2 linked regions of the Noviherbaspirillum saxi genome follow. The protein of the gene in region 1 interacts with the protein of each later gene in a pairwise test. Links are inferred from orthologs where the notes say so. Each region holds a gene or a part of one and is shown on either strand. Other genes may lie near its edges. The genes, in order: rlmN and ftsZ.

The links.
Region 2: the proteins of rlmN (region 1) and ftsZ interact in binary tests that used the Escherichia coli proteins (3 or more experiments, as listed by UniProt). The link is inferred for Noviherbaspirillum saxi from one-to-one orthologs.

What each region holds. Positions count from the first base shown.
Region 1 is NZ_QYUO01000001.1:2,054,809-2,058,102, reverse strand. What follows is about bases 258-3,229. They hold rlmN (dual-specificity RNA methyltransferase RlmN), read left to right. Parts: upstream 258-1,144; coding sequence 1,145-2,314; downstream 2,315-3,229. Other genes in these bases: D3871_RS09545 (helix-turn-helix domain-containing protein), read left to right, coding at 3,104-3,229; pilW (type IV pilus biogenesis/stability protein PilW), read left to right, coding at 2,311-3,111; ndk (nucleoside-diphosphate kinase), read left to right, coding at 655-1,080; D3871_RS09565 (Bax inhibitor-1/YccA family protein), read right to left, coding at 258-439. In the rest of the region: more of D3871_RS09565, read right to left, coding at 1-257; more of D3871_RS09545, read left to right, coding at 3,230-3,294.
Region 2 is NZ_QYUO01000001.1:751,486-754,777, forward strand. The notes cover bases 181-3,150. They hold ftsZ (cell division protein FtsZ), read left to right. Parts: upstream 181-1,056; coding sequence 1,057-2,244; downstream 2,245-3,150. Other genes in these bases: ftsA (cell division protein FtsA), read left to right, coding at 181-952; D3871_RS03685 (peroxiredoxin), read left to right, coding at 2,408-2,914. Outside these bases: more of ftsA, read left to right, coding at 1-180. UniProt on the Escherichia coli protein: Essential cell division protein that forms a contractile ring structure (Z ring) at the future cell division site. The regulation of the ring assembly controls the timing and the location of cell division.

The sequences.
Region 1 (3,294 bases):
GCCATTTGCCGAGACCGGAAAAGTCTCGCTTGGATACAGTCGCAATGGTTGCCATGCCGGCAAAAATCGCGGCGGTTCCACCGAATGCCGTCATGATCAGCGAGGCGCCATTGGAAAATCCGAGCGTGTAACTGATCAGGCGGGATAGCATCAAGCCCATGAAAAACGTAAAGCCTAGCAGGATGGCTACGCCAAGGCCAGAGTTCTTGGTTTTCTCAATTGCATAAAAGAAACCGAATGCAATTGCCAGGAAGAGAAAGAAGCCGATGACCGGACTGCCGGAAAAGAGGTTGAACCGGAATTGCACGCCTACCCATGCGCCCAACACTGTGGGAAGCATTGAGATGGCAAGCAGCCAATAGGTGTTTCTCAGTACGCGGTTACGTACCACAAGTGCATCGGTTGACGCACCAAAAGTATGTGGAAGCTTGTGCTCCATATTTCCTCCATTCGGATTACTTGCCATGTATTGACAGCATAGCACGCATCAATACGCATTTTCTTGGGATAGATGGAACCAAGCGAAGTTCACGCCCTCAAAACGCGCTGGCTTTGAGGAAAGTCCTTGATAAGGGGCTTTCATGCTAAAATAGAAGGTTAGTTGCTTTATCAATTATCAATCTTAACCCTTTCTTTTTATTGGAGTTTTTACAGATGGCAATCGAGCGCACCCTGTCGATCATCAAACCGGACGCAGTAGCAAAAAACGTGATCGGTCAGATTTATACCCGTTTTGAGAACGCCGGCCTGAAAGTTATCGCCGCTCGCATGGCGCAGCTGTCCCGCACCGAAGCAGAAGGCTTTTACGCTGTTCACCGCGAACGTCCTTTCTTCAAGGACCTCGTCGATTTCATGATTTCCGGCCCGGTCATGATCCAGGCCCTCGAAGGTGAAGGCGCAATCGCCAAGAACCGCGAGCTGATGGGTGCAACCGATCCGAAGAAGGCAGACAAGGGCACGATCCGCGCCGACTTCGCCGATTCGATCGATGCAAACGCAGTACACGGATCCGACGCAGAAGAGACTGCAAAGGTTGAAATCTCGTATTTCTTCCCTGCGCTGAACGTCTACTCCCGCTAATTTAAAATCCGTTTGCCTTGGCCACCTGTCGTGAACAGGGCAAACAACATGATGAAGACTTGCCATGACGGACCTCACCAATCTGCTGGATCTCGATCCCGCGCAACTCGTTGCCTATTGCGGCGAGTTGGGTGAGAAACCGTTTCGCGCCAAACAATTGCAGCGCTGGATCCACCAGTTCGGCGCCAGCGATTTCGATGCAATGACCGACCTCGCGAAGTCCTTGCGCGATAAGCTGAGAACCCGCGCAACGATTTCCGCCCCCTCCATTATCAGTGACCACACCTCTGCCGATGGCACCCGCAAATGGCTGCTTGACGTCGGGCAAGGCAACGCGGTCGAAACCGTATTCATTCCCGAAGAAAACCGTGGCACCCTGTGTATCTCTACGCAGGCAGGATGTGCGGTCAATTGCAGGTTTTGCTCAACCGGCAAGCAGGGCTTTAGCCGCAACCTCACGGTAGGCGAAATCATTGGCCAGTTGTGGATGGCGGAGTTTGAATTGCGCCGTACCAAGGGAATCGAGCCAGGGCACAAAGGCGAACGTCAAATCACCAACGTGGTGATGATGGGTATGGGCGAACCCTTGCTGAATTTCGAGCCCACAGTGACTGCGCTCAAGCTCATGCTGGATGACAATGCCTATGGCTTGTCCCGCCGCCGCGTGACCGTGTCTACGAGTGGCGTGGTGCCAATGATGGACAAACTGTCGCAGGAATGTCCGGTAGCGCTTGCTGTCTCCGTCCATGCCTCGAACGATGAATTGCGAGACGGTCTGGTGCCTCTGAACAAGAAATATCCATTGGCCGATCTGATGGCCGCGTGCCGTCGCTATCTTGAGTTCGCTCCCAGGGACTTTATTACTTTTGAGTACTGCATGCTCGACGGCGTCAACGATACCGACGCGCATGCACGCGAATTGATCGCACTGGTGCAAGGCGGAAGCGAACCGGTGCCTTGCAAGTTCAACCTTATTCCTTTCAATCCTTTCCCGGAGTCGGGCCTGAAGCGGTCGAACAATCCGCGCATCAAGGCATTTGCCCAAATACTGATGGATGCGGGTATTGTCACTACCGTGCGCAAGACGCGTGGCGATGACATTGATGCAGCATGCGGACAACTGGCCGGGGAAGTTCAGGATCGCACGCGAGTGCAGGAGCGCATGCAAAAAATGGCGGAGTACCAGAAAAAATTTGGCAAGGACTTTGGTCGAATTGTCGAGGTGTCTCGGTGAGCCGCACTGCCAAGTTTGCCTGGTGCGCTTCGGTTGCAGCCATAGTGCTGCTGCTGGCGGGATGCGCCAGTACGCCTGGTTCCAGCGGCCGGGCCGAACTGCTGACAAGCTCCGATCAGACCGATAACCAGAAACGGGCACGCATACGTCTGCAGCTGGCAATTGGCTATTACGAGCAGCGTCAGCCCGCCGTGGCACTGGATGAAATCAAGCAGGCGCTGGCTGCCGATCCGGATTTCGCCGATGCCTACAGCATGCGCGGCCTGATTTACATGGAGATGGGCGAGCTGCGGCTGGCGGAAGATAACTTTCTGACTGCGCTCCGTTTCGCGCCCAATTCGCCTGATTTCAACAATAACTATGGCTGGTTCCTCTGCCAGAACGGGCGGGAACAGCAATCGATTTCCTATTTTGAAACCGCGTTAAAGAATCGTGCCTATCAGTCTCCGGCAAAGGCACTCAATAATGCGGGTACGTGCAGTCTCAAGCTGAAAGACAGGATTGCGGCCGAGCGGTATTTTTCGCAGGCATTTCAATATGATCCGGGCAACCCGTCGACCAATGTCAATCTTGCGCGGCTCTACTTCGATCGGCAGGATTTTGATCGGGCGAGATTCTATATCAGTCGCGTGATGAAAGCCGATGTCATGACGGCGGACGTGCTTTGGCTTGCCATCAGGATCGAACGCAAGCTAGGCGATCGTGCCGCCGAATCGAGTCTGGCCACCCAGCTGCGCCGTCGCCATGCGGGGTCTGCGGAATATGCCGCATATCAACGTGGAGCATTCAATGAGTGACGCAGGCATCAACGATGCGGCAATGTCCGGTGACCCGTCTGGTGGTCATCCGATTCTCGTTTCGCCGGGTGCGCAACTGGCTGCCCATCGGCAGGAGCGCGGTTGGAGCATTGAGCAGGTTGCTAGCCAGCTGAATCTCGCTCCGCGCCAGGTGGCTGCTATCGAGGCGGACGATTACCCGTC
Region 2 (3,292 bases), 1.3 Mb from region 1 along the record:
GATGGTGGCCATCAAGGACAAGGAAGTCACCGCCACCGACGTGGCGCGCGTGATCGAAACCGCGAAGGCGGTCAACATCCCGACCGATCAGCAGTTGCTGCATACGGTTCCGCAGGAATTCATCGTCGACAGCCAGGATGACGTGCGCGAGCCGATAGGCATGAGCGGCATCCGGCTGGAAGTGAAGGTACACATCGTGACCGGCGCGGTCTCGGCGGTGCAGAACGTCGTCAAGTGCGTGCGCCGCTGCGGTCTTGAAGTATCCGACCTGATCCTGCACCCGATGGCATCGGCCGACGCGGTGCTGACGCCGGATGAAAAGGAACTGGGCGTGGTGTTGATCGACATCGGCGGCGGCACCACCGATGTCGCGATCTTCACCGAAGGCGCGATCCGCCACACTGCGGTCATTCCGATCGCGGGCGACCAGATCACCAACGACATCGCGATGGCCTTGCGCACGCCGACGGCGGAAGCCGAGGAAATCAAGCTGCGCTACGGCGTCGCCAAGCAGGTGCTGGCGGATCCGGGCGAATCGCTGGAAGTGCCGGGACTGGGCGATCGCGGTTCGCGCAGCCTGTCGCGCCAGGCGCTGGCGGCGGTGATCGAGCCGCGCGTCGAAGAATTGTTTGCGCTCGTGCATCAGGTGGTGCGCGAGTCGGGCTATGAAGAAGTGCTGTCGTCAGGACTGGTACTGACGGGCGGCTCGGCAATGATGCCGGGCATGGTAGAGCTGGCGGAAGACATCTTCCTCAAGCCGGCGCGTTTGGGTGTACCCGAGTACAGCGGCCAGTTGGCGGATGTCGTACGCAGCCCCCGCTATTCCACCGTGCTCGGTTTGTTGCTGGAAGCAAAAAAGCAGTACTTGCGCGGCCATATCGTCACCCGCCAGGATGGTTCGGTGAAAGCGGTATGGCAACGCATGAAAGAGTGGTTCCTGGGTAATTTCTAAAATCAAAAATCGTCATTTGCAAAGAACGCAGTTTGCAGTTGCTAGTCGCCACACCGCGTGGTGACTAACGACTGAAAACTGCATCATCATCTAAGGGAGTCATCATGGAAATCGATATGATCGATAACGCAAACCTGGGCACGGTGATCAAGGTGGTCGGTGTTGGCGGCGCGGGCGGCAATGCAGTGCAACACATGATCAATAAGGGCGTGTCCGGCGTGGAATTCATCGCCGCAAATACCGACGCGCAAGCATTGGCGACTTCAAAGGCCAACAACGTCATCCAGATCGGCGAAACCGGCCTGGGCGCCGGCATGAAGCCGGAAGTGGGCCGCAAGCTGGCCGAAGAATCGCGCACGCGCATCGTTGATGCACTGCGCGGCGCGCACATGGTGTTCATCGCAGCCGGAATGGGCGGCGGCACCGGCACCGGCGCCGCACCGATCGTGGCCGAAGTGGCGAAGGAACTGGGCGCGCTGACTGTTGCAGTCGTGTCCAAGCCTTTCTCCTACGAAGGCGCGAAGTGCATGGAAATCGCCGACGAAGGCCTGGAAGCATTGTCCCAGCACGTCGATTCGCTGATCGTCATCCTCAACGAAAAGCTCGAAGAGATTTACGAAGACGACAGCATGATCGAATGGCTGCAGCATGCCGACGACGTGCTCAACAACGCGGTGGCTGGCATCGCCGAAATCATCAATGTGCCGGGTCACATCAACGTTGACTTCAATGACGTCAAGACCATCATGGGCGAGCAGGGCAAGGCAATGATGGGTACGGCAACCGCGTCCGGCGTCGACCGTGCACGTATTGCGGCCGAGCAGGCCGTCGCATCGCCGCTGCTCGACGGCATCGACCTGTCCGGTGCGCGCGGTGTGCTGGTCAATGTCACTGCCAGCCGTGGCTTGAAGGGTAAGGAAATCAAGGAAGTCATGGCGACGGTCCGTGCTTTCGCCGCGCCGGACGCGTCGATTGCGCAGGGCATCGCCTACGACGACTCCATGGGCGACGATATCCGCGTCACCGTGGTCGCCACCGGCCTGGGCCGCTCGCGCAAGAACGTGCAGCTGGTCCAGACACCGGTCCTGCGCACAGGCACGCACAACGAGCCGATCATGCAGAGCACCGGCATGATGAATCACGGTTCGGCCCAGCCTGGCGGTTCCTTCGAAGGCTTGAGCAAGCCGGCGGTATGGCGTCGCGAATCCGCGTCGGATACCGTGCGCGCGCTGGAAAAGAATGGCATGGAAACCTATGACATTCCGGCCTTCCTGCGCAAGCAGGCGGACTGAGTCGAAATAGCCGGCGTATACTTGCGCCGGTGCAGAAAAGGCAATAACAAGGCATACTGCGGTCTGTACGCCGCGCCCCTCGTGAAAACGGGCGGCGCGGCGTTTTTATTGGCGTTAGCGCCATGGCAATACCGCCACATCACATCAAATACGAGGACACATCATGACCATCAAGATCGGTGATCGCCTGCCGGAAGGCTCCCTTTCAGAATTTATCGAAGTCGAATCGGAAGGCTGCTCACTCGGCCCGAATACCTTCAACGTCAGCGAGCTGACCAAGGGCAAGAATATTGCCATTTTCGGATTGCCGGGCGCGTACACACCGACCTGTTCCGCCAAACATGTGCCGGGTTATATCCAGCATGCGGCTGATCTAAAAGCCAAGGGCGTGGATGAAATCTGGTGCGTTTCGGTGAACGATGCTTTCGTGATGGGTGCCTGGGGGCGTGATCAGAAGGCTACCGGTACCGTGCGCATGATGGCAGACGGGAATGCGGCGTTTTCGAAGGCGCTGGGCTTGGATGCGGACTTCAGCAAGTTTGGTATGGGGACGCGGTCGCAGCGGTATTCGATGCTGGTGGAAGATGGGGTGGTGAAGCAGCTGAATGTGGAGCATGCGGGGAAGTTTGAGGTTTCGAATGCTGAGACGTTGTTGGGGCAGTTGGGGTAAGGTTTTCGCTCTTCGGTAATTCGGTTCTTTTCGTTCTTCGGACGGGCTAGCCGGGACTGGCCCCGGCGGGCCACTTACTTTCTTTGCTTCGCCAAAGAAAGTAAGCAAAGAAAGGCGACCGGCGCTCGCAGCCCTTCGGGTCCCCGCCGGTGTGCATACGCAAGCGGGAAGCGAAACAAACTCGCCTGCGGCTTAGACAGGTTTCGCTTCTTTATCCGCTTGCGTATGCACACCGGCGGCTGCTCACAGCGGGAAAGGCTGACACCCATCCCCACCCTGACCCTCCCCTTGAAGGGGAGGGAATCATGCGTTCTTTACATTTCAACCGTAGTCAGAAATACCCGTATTTCCACCTGTTGAATTTATAAAGTAAAGGAC